Regions from separate parts of the Glutamicibacter ectropisis genome, predicted to be linked through region 3. Evidence: riboswitches for the same ligand, from Rfam matches in the RefSeq annotation. Region 3 holds a riboswitch; each other region holds the start of a gene.

Region 1 (3,416 bases), 490 kb from region 3:
ATTCTTGATATCAGGTAACTCGATATAACTATGGATTAATATAGACTCAAACTATGGTTCAGGTTTCGAATGGATTGACACTGCAGCAGCTTCGCTATTTTGTGGCGGTAGCTTCCGAGGGGTCGATTTCGGCTGCCGCCGACCTGATTTACGTCGCGCAGCCCAGCATGTCGGCGGCGATGAAGGAACTCGAATCCCGGGTGGGGCGCACCTTGCTGGTGCGCTCGGCCAGGGGAGTGACGCTCACTGCTGAAGGCGCAGAATTCCTCGGCTACGCCCGGCAGGTGCTCGAGCAGGTGGAGCTTCTTGAGCACCGCTACCTCGGCCGCCCCGCCGCGCGGCGGCTGCTGGGTGTCTCAACCCAGCACTACTCCTTTTCGGTGGACGCCTTTGTGCGTATGGTCCAGGCCAGTGGTGCCGCGGAATACCAATTTTCGCTGCGTGAGACCCGCACCGAAGAGATCATCGAGGATGTGCGCACCCTGCGCAGTGACATCGGGATTCTCTACCGCAACGACTTCAACCGGAAGGTCATCGACAAGCTGCTGCGCGAATCTCGGCTGGTCTTCCACCCGCTGTTCTTGGCCGATCCGCATATTTTCATCTCGCGCAGCAACCCACTGGCCGCCCGCGATCAGGTCACCCTCGAAGACCTCGAAGATCTACCCCGACTGACCTTCGACCAGGGGGCAAGTAACTCTTTTTACTTCGCCGAAGAGGTCCTCTCCACCCGCTCAAGCCAGCGCGAAATTCAGGTCTCGGACCGTGCCACGATCTTCAACCTCATGATCGGTTTGGGCGGGTACACGATCTCCACCGGCATCATCAGCGACGAGCTGGATCCCTCCATCGTGGCCATCCCGCTGGCCATCGACGAGCGCATCGAGATCGGTTGGATCAACCACGCCGCCATTCCGCTGACCGATCAGGCCCAGCGCTACCTGCAAGAGGTCCGTGCGGTGGTTCAAAGCTTCGGAGTTCAGGTACTCGGCTAGGCCCCAAATCTGTAACAGTGTGTCACCGCTGGGTGCTTAGTTGTCACAAAGTTGAGGAAGATCCTTGGAATCTCGGGAATTCTCATCTTGATCACGCGTCATAAAGGGTCGTTAGTGTCCGCGTCATGATGACAAGTAGACGACATATGAAGCGTCACGACCTTGTATGAAGCGTCAGCGCCGATAGCGCTTGCACGCTGTGAGGCCCATGCCCAACCATGGAAGAACAACCCATCAAGAGCGACTAAGAGATCTGGCTCGTTGACGTCGCAGCAACCATCGGGAAACCGAAAGGTGCTAAAGCCAGGAACGATGGAGCAGTTCCGAACCCCGCATCAGCGTGGGCCTTGTGCCAAACACGATGCACTTCGGTCCTCCCTCGTGATCAAGAAACGAGAAGGAGCTATGAGCCAAGGAACCGACGCGGTCCACGCAGGATATCGCCCGAGCGGAGAGTTCCGCCCGATGCTACCTCCACTGCACAATTCCGCAGCGTACCAATTTGAATCCCACGGCGAAGCCATCGAAAAGTTCGCGCTGCGCCAATCCGGCTTCACCTACTCACGCACCGGCAACCCCACCGTTTCCATCCTCGAACAACGAGTAGCCGCACTGGAAGGCGGAGCCCACGCGGTCGCCACCGCCACCGGCCAATCCGCGGTGGCCCTGTCCCTACTGGCCCTGACCCAGGGACCCAAACACATTGTGGCTTCCTCCTCGCTCTACGGTGGCACCGTTGATCTGTTCACCGACACCTTCGCCGACTTCGGTATCCGCGTCACCTTTGTTGACCAGGCCGATCATGCCGCTTGGGGTAACGCTATTCAGGAAGACACCCGCGCGTTCTTCCTCGAATCCGTGTCCAACCCACTGTGTACCGTGGCTGACCTACCAGCCATTGCCGCCATCGCCCACGAACACAACATCCCGGTAGTCGTGGATAACACCCTGGCCACCCCAGTGAACGTCAAGCCGCTAGATTTCGGCGCCGACATTGTGGTGCACTCAGCCACCAAGGGATTAGCCGGACACGGTTCGGTCCTCGGCGGTGTGGTGGTGGACTCCGGCACCTTCGACTTCTCCAATACGGTGCGCTGGCCACAAATCTCCGCCCCACGAGCACGCCTGAACAACACCTCACTGCTCGAACGCCACGGTGCCGGCGCCTATACGATGCTGGTGCGTTCCAAATTCCTGCACGATCTGGGCCCAACCCTGGCCCCGGCCAGCGCCCAGAGCATCCTCACCGGAATCGAAACCCTGCCGGTGCGCGCCGCCCACGTGCATCGCAGCATCACCACCCTGATCGACAAGCTCTCTTCCCACCCGGGCATTGCGGCCATCCACCACCCGTCCTTATCCAGTCACCCAAGTTTTGAACTGGCGGCAACGATCACCCCGAACGGCACCGGCTGTGTACTTGCCATTGAACTGGCCGACCCCTCACTGGTCTCCCCGGTGATCGACGGGCTGAGCCTGATCTCCCTGGCCGCGAACGTGGGCGATACCCGCACCATGATTTCGCATCCGGCCACCATGACGCACTGCCGGCTCACCGAAGAACAATTGGTCGCCGCCGGACTAAACACCTCCACCCTGCGCCTGTCGGTAGGGCTCGAAGACCCGGCCGACCTGTTGGCAGATCTTACCCAGGCCCTGGATCTGGCATTGGTCCTAGCCCCACAAACTCAAGGAGCATGAGATGACTGGCTTCAACACTCAGGCCGTACACGCCGGCCAGCACAAAGACCCACATACCGGGGCCGTGGTCCCACCGATCTACCAAACCAGCACCTTCATCCAAGACGGTATTAACGTGCTGCGTTCCGGGCACGAATACTCCCGAGGCTCCAACCCCACCCGTGATGGCTTCCAAGAACAGCTCACCGCACTTGAAGGTGGTGCAGCCGGGTTCGCCTTCGCTTCGGGCATCGCCGCCGAAGACGCCCTCTTGCGTGCCGTGCTTGAACCGGGCGATCACATCATCCTCGGCGCCGACGGCTACGGTGGCACCAACCGGTTGATCTCCAAACTACACAGCAAATGGGGCATCACCTCTTCTGCGGTAGACATCACCAACCTGGATTCGGTGCGCGCCGCGGTACAGCCGAACACCGCACTGCTCTGGGTGGAGACTCCCTCCAACCCACTACTGGGCATCGCCGATCTTTCCGGGTGGGCCACCATTGCCCGCGAGAACGGTGCCCTGCTGGTGGTGGATAATACCTTCGCCACTCCTTATCTACAGCGCCCACTGGATTTTGGTGCGCACGCGGTGGTTCACTCCACCACCAAATACATTGGCGGGCACTCCGATGTGCTCGGTGGTGCGGTGATTCTCGCCGATCATCACTTCCGCGGCCAATCCCTGGCCGAAGCGGTGGGCTATCAGCAGTTCGCCGGGGGAGCGGTGGCCGGCCC
Region 2 (3,416 bases), 460 kb from region 3:
GTAGTGATTTTTGGCTTGCTGGATAACGGACTGAACCTGATCGGACTGTCCTTCTTCTTCCAGGACCTGGCCCGTGGACTCGTACTGCTGGCCATCTTGCTCGCCGCCGTCGTGCTCGGGCGAAACCAGGGTCAATCGTCCACCGGGATTTTCGCCCAGCTGCGCACTGCTAAGAAGCACATATCAACCACAGGAAAAGGAAACAGTAACTCATGAGCCAGCGCATTCACCTCAACGCCTTCGACATGACCTGCGTGAGCCATCAGAGCCCGGGACTGTGGCGCCATCCGCAGAATCGAGCCGATGAATACAACACCCTGGAATATTGGGTGGAGCTGGCGCAAACCCTAGAACGCGGTGGTTTTGATGCGTTGTTCTTGGCCGACGTCTTGGGCATTTATGATGTGTACCAAAACTCCAGTGGCCCAGCCCTATTAGATGCTGATCAGGTTCCATTGAATGATCCGTTCATGCAAGTTTCCGCGATGGCCGCGGCTACCAAGAACCTTGGCTTTGCGGTGACTAGTGCGCTGACCTATGAACAGCCTTATGCGTTAGCCCGTAAATTCTCTTCCTTAGATCACCTCACCCGTGGCCGGGTTGGCTGGAATGTGGTGACGAGCTATCTGGAGTCGGCGGCACGAAATTTGGGGATGACCCGCCAGCTAGATCATGATGCACGCTACGACATTGCCGATGAATTCATGGAAGTGGTCTACAAGCTTTGGGAAGGCTCCTGGGAAGAGGGAGCAGTCGTCAAGGACCGGGAACGTGGGATCTACACCGATCCGAGCAAGGTGCACCCGATTAACCATCAAGGTCAGCACTTCAATGTCCCGGGCATTCACCTTTCAGAGCCATCGATTCAGCGTACGCCGGCGATTTTCCAGGCAGGTGCCTCATCTCGTGGTCGTCGCTTCGGTGCACAACATGCCGAAGGGATCTTCCTGAACTCCATTAATACTGCCGTCACCCGCAGGCAGACCGATGCGATCCGTGACGAATTTGAAGCGGTGGGCCGGCCTCGAAATGCTGCAAAAATTTATGCCCTGATGACGACGGTGGTGGCTGATTCAGATGCGCAGGCAGAAAAGCTTTACCGTGAGTACCAGTCCTATGCCTCACGTGAAGGGGCTATGACCTTCTATGGCGGATGGTCAGGTTTGGATTTGAGCCAGTACGCGGTGGATGAAGAACTGAAATATCTGGAGACCAACGCGGCCCGCTCCGCCCTGTCGATTTTTACCACCGCGAACCCAGAACAGAAGTGGACACCGAATTCGATTGCCGACTACCTCGGCGTGGGTGGCATCGGCCCGGTCCTGGTGGGTTCGGCCGAAACAGTGGCCGATGAAATTGAGCGTTGGGTGGATGAGTCCGGGCTGGACGGAATCAACCTGGCCTACGCCATCACCCCGGGATCCTTCGAGCAATTCACCGACTTGGTGGTTCCGGAGCTACGCAAGCGTGGACGAACCTGGGCCGGCTATGAAGGGAATACGCTGCGCGAATATTTGGCCGGAGAAGGACAACGACGAGTTGCTGACGATCACCCGGCAGCGGCCTACCGTGGGGCTTATGCTGGCCAAGCTTCCGCAGCAGATTCCAAGGCTAGTCAAATCCCAGAGGCTGTTTTAGGCGCCAAATGACATATGAGTAAATATGACGGAATTTTATTACCGTTTCAGAGCGGTGAACGTGTCGAAAAATGACGATGTTCCGTCCTGTGACCTCGTGACTTCCGCCAGCCATCGCGCGGTGATTCACTGAAAGAACACACCATCCAGAGCGGCTGAGAGACCTGGCTCCGCGACGCCGCAGCAAACCTGCATCCCGCAGTAAGTGCTAACGCCAGGTTCGATGGATCTGCAGAAAATTCTGCGTCCTTCGGAATCCACAGTCCTAAGGAGAACGAAGATGACGGTTATCAGTACCCAGCTACCGCGCGTGCCTTACACCGGCACCGCCGATGAAGCCGAGCTTAATCACTGGCGCGAGATCGCACAAAAGGTCGCCGACCAGCTGGCTACCGACGCCCTAGAACGCGACCGCAAGAATGCTCAGCCCTTCGCTGAGGTGCAGTTACTGCGTGAAGCTGGCTTGTTGAACCTGCTGGTGCCGACCGAATTTGGTGGCGCCGGGGCACACTGGGAGACCGCCTTTGAAGCGGTCCGCATCTTGGCAACGGCCGATGGCTCAATTTCTCAGCTGCTGGCCTACCACTACGTGAACCAGTCGGGCATTGCCTTCTACGCGGCGCCTGAAACCCAAGCCCAGTGGTGGCAGCGCACCGTTGAGGGCGGCTGGCTGTGGGGCGATTCGGTCAACCCGGTTGATCCCACGTTGACCCTCGTGCCTGAGGGTGATGGCTTCCGCCTCAATGGTGCCAAGCGGTTCTCCACCGGTTCCGGGGTAGGCGAGGTTATCGTCATCAACGCGGAAGTCACCGAGGGCGAACGCAAGGGCCAGGTGCTGGCCTTCATCATCGACCGTGACCGTGAGGGCCTAGAAATCGTTGATGACTGGGACTACCTAGGCCAGCGACTGAGTGCGTCGAACTCGCTGAAGTATCACAATGTACGCATCGAGCCGACTGATCTTCTTGGTGAAGTCACCGATGAGCCGGTCTCGACCCTACTGACCCCGGGCATCCAGCTGGCCTTCGCGAACTTCTACCTGGGTATTGCTGAGGGTGCCTTGGCCCGTGGCAAGCAGATCTTGTTGGGGCGCAAGAACGCGTGGCTGTTCTCGCAGGCTGAGACCTATTCCCAGGATCCAATCTTCCAGCGCACCGTGGGTGAGCTCAAGGCACGAACTGCTGCCGTGGCAGCGTTGACCGAAAAGCTGGGCCGCAAATTTGATGCACTGCTCTCCAAGGCAGGGGAGGTGACGCAGCCCGAGCGTGCGGCGTTGGCTGTTGAGATTGCTGAAGCGAAGGTGGTGTCCACCGAGGTAGGCGTTGAGGTGGCCAACCGGATCTTTGAAGTCACCGGATCGTCGTCGACTGCGAACAGTGTTGGCCTAGACCTGTTCTGGCGCAATGTGCGCACCCACTCACTGCACGACCCGGTGGACTACAAGAAGATTGAGGTCGGCGCGTACTTCCTCCGCGGAGAATCTCAGCCACTGTCGCTGTACACCTAAAAACTTTTCTACAGATAGGAAACTGAGATGACTGTACTTGCCACAGGTAATCGGTTGAACCAGCTCAAAGCCCGTTTCGCCCCTCTCTTTGAACAGATCGCGGACGGCGCTGCCGAACGTGACCGCAGCGGTGAACTGCCCTATGAACAGGTTGCCCAGCTGGCTGCCGCCGGGTTCGGCGCGATCCGTGTCCCTGAATCTCATGGTGGGGCAGGGGCCACGCTTCCCGAGCTCTTTGAACTCTTTGTTGATCTGGCCGCCGCCGATTCAAA
Region 3 (3,416 bases):
GCCCAGGTGGCAGCCAAGCTACTGAACACCCCGCAGCTCTCGGTCAAAGCCGAAGAATTCAACGCACCTGCTGACGCCATCCTTCAGCTAGCCCGAAATTTGTACCTAGCATTGTTGCCTATCCAGGACAGCCCCGAAGTCATTGAGGTTGCCACGGCCATGCAGGCCACCGAGTTGGCCCCGGTACTGCAATTGCGTGAGCTACTGGAAGCTGCCGGGCTGTCTTCCGAGAATGCTCGCCACGGTCAGCAACTCCTGCTCAACCACATTCTGGGCTCTGTCGCCTTCCGTCAGAACCTAGTGCAATTGGATGTTGATTCACCGATATCCGACGGATTCGACTGGGCTCTACAACGTGCTGTTGCTGGACTGGTTAACTAACAAATCAGTTACGCGGTCTCGACGACTGCCGCCGTACAAGGGGTTTCGCTATCTCAAGCATCCGCGATGAGCTAGCTGTATCGAACATCGAACGAATAATCCAAGGGTGATTCCACCACTCGGGTCACTCGTTCAGCGCTCCAAGGGCAAAAACCACAAAGAAAAATGCGCAGATCCAGAAGGCTACAAGCGCCCAATTGCCAAAGAACTTGTCCTCTTTGGAACCGGTTTTCTTTCTGTCCTGACGTTCCCATTCGAATACACCGATGAACAATAGGGCCAAGATCAAACTAATTACTGAAGCTGCGATCAATTTTTGGTTTCCTTCGACTTATTCACGGTTCTAATGATTGGTTTGCGGTGAGCTGCATCAGGAAGTTATTAGTCCTGGCACCCCTCAAGGGCTACGCGGGTCATCGTTTTTGGGCACACGGAATGAGACCAGTCCCTGGAACCGAATTTGTCGTACTCGCCGTTGACGAAAATCTCAACACCGTCGGAATTCGTACTCGTACGGTAAAACACTATGATCGGCTCCCCTTCAGTAGTTGGCGATGAAACAGCCAACTCGACATTGCGCTTACCTACTGCAGCGTCCATGCAGTCAAGAGCTTCAGCCGCTATCTGTTCCCCCTGAGTAAGGGTTAGTTCGCCACAAGAATCACGTGGAACATCATCGTGGAAAGCCGACGGCGCCCGATCGGAATTTCTGGATCTTTCGAATATATCTTGAGATCCGTGCTGTCCATCCGGCATCAATCCCGCGCATGCAGAAAGCATCAGCAAGGCTATAGCGGCCATAGATAACCCAACCGGAATCCTCATGTACCGAGTCTGGCACACGATTCGTCATTAGGTAATCGATGTGATCGATTCGTGACTTGGGGATAATAGCGAACTAGCTCAGTTTTCCGCCGGAAGCTTCGAGGTAGCACGAGGCGCACAGCGATTCGTACCAAACGTCTTCGCCATCGATGGCAACCTGATCACCATCAAAAACTACGGTGTCACCAATCCGCCGGGTATTAAACATGGCCTTGCGTCCGCACCGGCAAATGGTCTTCAGCTCTTCCAAAGAGTGGGAAAGCTCCATTAGACGAGCTGAACCAGGGAATGCGTGCGTGCGGAAATCTGTGCGGATTCCGTAGGCCAGCACCGGCACGTTATCCAATACGGCGATGCGCAAAAGATCATCGACCTGCTCGCGGGTCAGGAATTGCGCTTCATCCACCAAAAGGCACGCCACAGGTGGTGCATCCACGTGAGTCACTAGCGCTTCTGGGTCATCTCCCGAACTTTGTACGGCGAATTGCTCGCGAACGTTATCCTCGGGGCTGATGGTGAAATCGACAATACGCTCGATCCCCAGCCGTGAAACAATCGAGTTTTCACCCTTGGTATCAATGCCGGGTTTAGCCAAAAGGATTCGCTGGCCACGTTCTTCATAGTTAAAAGCAGCCTGAAGCAAACTCGTGGACTTGCCAGAGTTCATTGCACCGTAGCGGAAATACAATTTGGCCACTATCGCTCCTTGAAGAATCTTTGCGTCAGCCAACTAGTTGGCACCCTACGATCTTAGTGCCGGTGCAGTTTCTCCTCTGCCAACCAACGCCGGGTAACACTAAGCAAAGATGAACTCACATTGCATGACATAGGAAAAACGTTGAGCCCCCATCAAAGTTTTTGTAGCATGAAATCAACTTCACGAGTTCTGATCGCTGACACCACCAAATGGTGGTTTCAGCAAAGCTCCGACTGATCAGACACCAACCCCACAGTTGTACGGCGGGTGGTTCGGATGAAGAAGCGGCCTCGGATGCAAGAGCGTCACAGGCAAGAACAACAAGTGAAAAGGTCCTAGCTGCCATGCAAAGCTCTACCCAAGAACCACTAGCACTCCCCCAAAATTCTGCACGCTTCAGCTCAGACTGGATCAGCGCACGCTTTTGGAAAGATCGCACCACCGGTCAATTGACCATTGCAGCTGACGGACAGCTGTGGAATCTAGAACCAGAACAGCCAGAACTGTTGGATAAGGTTTTAGATCCGGCAACCGTCAACGACGCAGAATTCAACGCACACCTGAAAATCCTGTTGGTTCCTCGGGCCCACGAAATTGCTGGAACGTCCTTCTTCCGATTACGCCACCCCTAAACGGTGTCCTTGCCAGAGTGCTGCTTCTTGGTAGCGAAAACCAGCCAGTACAGTAGCGACATCACTGCAACGAAGGGCACTCCGAAAATCAGCGTGTACTTGAATTGAGGTACAAAGAATGAGGTCACCAGCAGCGCGGCAAGCAGGAGCGCTCCAACAATTGATGCTGCTGGATACCCGAATAGCTTGAATTCTAGGCTCTCGTGATCCTGCTTTACTTTGCGCCTGAAAGACACATGGGTCAACAAGATCATGAGCCAGGTAGCCAAGGCGCCAAAGGTTGCTAGGGATAGCATGATGCCAAACCCGCCCTCAGGCACCAGCGCGTAAACAATCGCAGCCACGGCGATACCTCCGGCGGACATCCATACCGCATGGACCGGTGCTCCTGCGCGGTTAGTTCGATGTGCCATGTGTGGTGCGTGACCTGCATCAGCCAGGGAATGCAGCATCCGAGTAGCGGCATACAGCTGGGCATTCATGGCCGATAGCGCAGCAATGATCAATACAAAATTCAGCACTGAATCAGCAAAAGGAATACCTACCTGGGACATCACGGTCACAAAAGGTGAACCGCCGGAGATCAATTCGCTGGTTGGAGCTACAGCCAGGATCAGCGCCATGGTGAATACGTAAAACAGCAAGAGTCTCAGGAAAGAAACCTTGAAGGCCTTGCGCACCGCAAGTTTCGGATTATGGGCTTCAGCAGCTGCGATCGAGATGGCCTCAATGCCCATATAAGAGAAGATCGCTACGATCACCGCACTCCACGTACCGAATAGTCCGTTGGCGAAGAAACCACCCTCTGCGCTGTAGTTATGCACCCCAAACTGATCGTGCGGATTGTGGAAGACCAGCCACAGCGCAATGATAATGAAGGC
Region 4 (3,416 bases), 300 kb from region 3:
ATGGAGCAAACTGTTGGTGCTCCGCACAGATGCGTTGTTCCTAAGTTTTCGATAGCGTCCCAGACTGGTTCTTCACGAACCCCGCGCAGGCACAAGTGGGTTCCTCCGGCGGCGGTGACGGCCCACGGGGTACACCAACCGTTGCAGTGAAACATGGGCAGGGTCCACAGGTATCGAGTTGCTGAGGTGAAGCCTTGATGGTGTGCTTCGCCCAATGAGTTCAAGTAGCTGCCACGGTGTGAGTAGAGTACGCCCTTGGGTTTGCCCGTAGTGCCCGAGGTGTAGTTCAAAGTTATTGGTGCCCGCTCATCGGCGATTGCGTAAGGAAGTTGTTCATCGCTGGCCGTGGCTAGGAGTTCTTGGAGCGTGCCATCAACGTCTACGTGAGGGCGCGCGCCGGTGTACTGGTCATCGGTGATTTCAATGAGTGCCTGCAGGGTCGGATTTTCCCGCCGCAGGTTTTTAGTGTTTTCTAGTAGTTCCGTGTCCGCAAACAATAGCTTCGCTTCGGAATGATCCATGATGTACTGCAGTTCATGGGCGGATAACCGGGTGTTGAGTGCGATGAGCACTCCGCCAGCTAGCGGTACCGCATAGTGTGCCATCAGCATTTCCGGGGTGTTCGGTGCCAGCACCGCCACCCGGTCACCGGGGTTGATGCGTTCGGCCAGGACCTGAGCGAAACGATGGACCAAGCCTTCGAATTCTCGATAGTTATAACTACGCGTGCCATGCACAATGGCAGTCTTCTTTGGATAAACCTCGGCGGAGCGTTCAAGGAAGCGCAACGGAGTTAGTTCGGAATGGTTGGCATGAATATTGACCATGGAGGCATCCTTCATTCATCTTCTCTGGCAACGGTGGCAGACAGTATTGGTGTGACCCGGAACACTGTAATCCTTATCCTTACATGAACCTCAGCGTCAAAGTTAGAAACGTAGTTTCATATCGGCGAGTGGATGAGAAATAGCGGTGACGGTTCGCGGATTGGTGAGGTCGGTGGTCTGTCATAAGTTAATGCGTTACGACTTACATCACATGGTCGATGACTACGAAAAGCCTTAGATGCGGGTGATTTCGCGAATAAAAGACTGTGCGGGATAGTCAAAGGGGTATCGATGTCGAATATTTTGTTGAATATTGCGATTTGCGAAGTCATTTGTTTGACGGTGCTTCGTCATGAGCCATATCGTTTTAAACAGAATCAAGAGCATCAGCTAAGAGCCCTGGCTTGCTGATCGGCAACCCTCTCAACGGTAGTGGGGTGCTCCAGGTGAGGATTCGGTTCTGCACTAAATGGTGTCGGAACAAGTACCGCGCACGGCGTGAAACCTCAGTGGGAACTAGTTCGGTTCATCCCGAATCACAACGTCCACTGGGTCTGGCGCAGTGGGCAAGACCCGAAGGAATCGAGCCATGTCATTAAATCGTGAACTTGACCCGTTATCGTTGCGTAAGGTTTTCGCTCAGCACCCCTCAGGTGTTGCTGCTCTGTGTGCAAAGATTGACGGTGTTAAGACCGGAATCGTTGCATCGTCATTCACTGTCGGAGTTTCACTGGAACCTGCATTGGTAATGTTTGCAGTCCAGAAGTCGTCTAATACGTGGCCGAAACTGCGTGCCGCTAGCCATATTGGGGTTTCGGTGCTCAGTGATCAGAATGATGGCGTGTGCGCGCAGATTGCTTCGAAGAACGGTGACCGTTTCCGTGGTATCAATACCGTGACCTCTGAAGAGGGCGCACTATTTGTCGAAGAGTCCACCTTGTGGCTGGAGACCTCAATTTACAACGAAGTTGAAGCAGGAGATCACTGGGTTGTGCTTTTGGAGGTGCATGGGCATCACGTATCGCAGCACTCCCCACAGATCTTCCATGATTCTCGATTTCATTCCATCCCAGTTCCTGAGCTCGTCTAACCCCTCCGGTAAGTAGCTTGCGCGAGGCTCGGTGCGGATCACAACAGTGATCCCCACCGAGCCTTGTTGATTATTGAGCACGTTGAACCCGGCAAAGGGTTATCCACGGTGCGAACGAGGGAACCGACGCAAAAATGTGGACTACTGTTCATCTGGGGTTGATCCAGTTCAATTTAAAGCTGGTGACTAAGTCTTTTGTGATCATGGGTGTATCCACATGTTTATCCACACACTTGTGGGTAGATTGTGTGGAACCGTGTATAAAAGGCGAAAAACCCTGAATTTCGGGCATTTTTGCTTGTTGATAACTTCTGGGGACATAGCGTTATCTTCAATAAAATAACTTTCTGTCCACAACTGTGACAACGTATAATGCCTAGTCAGTAGCTAGTAATGATTAAAATATGGCGGTAATCCACAGAGTTCTCCCCAGATAGTAAACAGGCTAATCCACAAGTGAGAGTGCGTTATGCACAGAAGCTGTGGATAATGAGGTTTACGTGGCTAAATATCAGCCCTACTGTTGGCCTTGGGACAGAAATATCCACAGACGTTTTCCATCAAACTGTCGGTATCAACTGACAAGATGAAACGTGGCCGCCTGGCATGGAAGATCTTTCCCAGTGCGGTCAAGAGGGGATGGAAGTGTCTGCAATGAGTGCTGAGCCGGTTTACGAGGGACGAGAATCCGACGCAGGGCGCAAACCGCCGCAGGATGTCGAAGCTGAAATGTCTGTGCTCGGCGGCATGATGCTATCCAAGGACGCCATCGCCGACGTTGTGGAGGCGTTGCGAGGAACCGACTTCTACCGTCCGGCCCACGAATCCATTTACGAAGCCATCATCGACTTGTACGGTCGAGGCGAACCTGCCGATGCCGTGACCGTGGCTGACCTACTGACCAAGCGTGGCGAAATTTCCCGCGTAGGCGGTGCCGCGTACCTTCACAACCTTATTCAGCAGGTACCTACCGCAGCTAACGCTGGCTACTATGCAGAAATCGTGCGCGAACGCGCCGTGCTGCGTCGCCTCGTTGATGCCGGAACGCGCATTGTCCAAATGGGCTACTCACCCGACGGTGAAGTTGATGCCATCGTTAATGAAGCGCAGGCCGAGGTCTACAAAGTTGCAGAAAACCGCAGCAGCGAAGACTACGTACGCCTTTCGGACATTATCGAAGGCACTGTCGATGAAATCGAAAACGCCGCCAACGCAGGAGATGGCATCACCGGTGTCCCTACCGGATTCTACGAATTCGACGAACTGACCCAGGGCCTGAAGGGTGGGCAGATGATCATCATCGCTGCCCGTCCTGCAGTAGGTAAATCAACCTTCGCGTTGGACTTCGCCCGCTCTGCAGCCATTAAGAACAACATGGCTACCGTCTTCTTCTCCTTGGAAATGGGTCGCAATGAAATTGCGATGCGCCTGCTTTCCGCCGAAGCCTCGATCCAGCTCCAGGATCTGCGTAAAGGTTCGGTGGAAGATGCCCAGTGGAC

The links. Region 3 has a riboswitch for S-adenosylmethionine ahead of QMQ05_RS01135 (hypothetical protein). Riboswitches for the same ligand answer to the same signal wherever they lie in the genome.
Region 1: another riboswitch for S-adenosylmethionine. It lies ahead of QMQ05_RS03350 (O-acetylhomoserine aminocarboxypropyltransferase/cysteine synthase family protein); the one in region 3 lies ahead of QMQ05_RS01135 (hypothetical protein).
Region 2: another riboswitch for S-adenosylmethionine. It lies ahead of QMQ05_RS15870 (acyl-CoA dehydrogenase family protein); the one in region 3 lies ahead of QMQ05_RS01135 (hypothetical protein).
Region 4: another riboswitch for S-adenosylmethionine. It lies ahead of QMQ05_RS16650 (flavin reductase family protein); the one in region 3 lies ahead of QMQ05_RS01135 (hypothetical protein).

Annotation. Positions count from the first base shown of each region.
Region 1 covers NZ_CP125942.1:722,421-725,836, forward strand. The annotation lists gene QMQ05_RS03345 (LysR family transcriptional regulator) at 54-995, shown strand; SAM riboswitch class I at 1,224-1,314, shown strand; gene QMQ05_RS03350 (O-acetylhomoserine aminocarboxypropyltransferase/cysteine synthase family protein) at 1,401-2,696, shown strand; gene QMQ05_RS03355 (cystathionine gamma-synthase) at 2,698-3,416, shown strand, end outside.
Region 2 covers NZ_CP125942.1:3,377,849-3,381,264, reverse strand. The annotation lists gene QMQ05_RS15880 (ABC transporter permease) at 1-216, shown strand, start outside; gene QMQ05_RS15875 (LLM class flavin-dependent oxidoreductase) at 213-1,649, shown strand; SAM riboswitch class I at 1,777-1,867, shown strand; gene QMQ05_RS15870 (acyl-CoA dehydrogenase family protein) at 1,918-3,144, shown strand; gene QMQ05_RS15865 (acyl-CoA dehydrogenase family protein) at 3,172-3,416, shown strand, end outside.
Region 3 covers NZ_CP125942.1:232,865-236,280, reverse strand. The annotation lists gene QMQ05_RS01150 (TetR/AcrR family transcriptional regulator) at 1-381, shown strand, start outside; gene QMQ05_RS01145 (hypothetical protein) at 506-694, opposite strand; gene QMQ05_RS01140 (thymidine kinase) at 1,280-1,903, opposite strand; SAM riboswitch class IV at 2,082-2,227, shown strand; gene QMQ05_RS01135 (hypothetical protein) at 2,248-2,535, shown strand; gene QMQ05_RS01130 (amino acid permease) at 2,532-3,416, opposite strand, start outside.
Region 4 covers NZ_CP125942.1:3,539,473-3,542,888, reverse strand. The annotation lists gene QMQ05_RS16655 (long-chain-fatty-acid--CoA ligase) at 1-827, opposite strand, end outside; SAM riboswitch class IV at 1,203-1,320, shown strand; gene QMQ05_RS16650 (flavin reductase family protein) at 1,417-1,917, shown strand; gene dnaB (replicative DNA helicase) at 2,572-3,416, shown strand, end outside.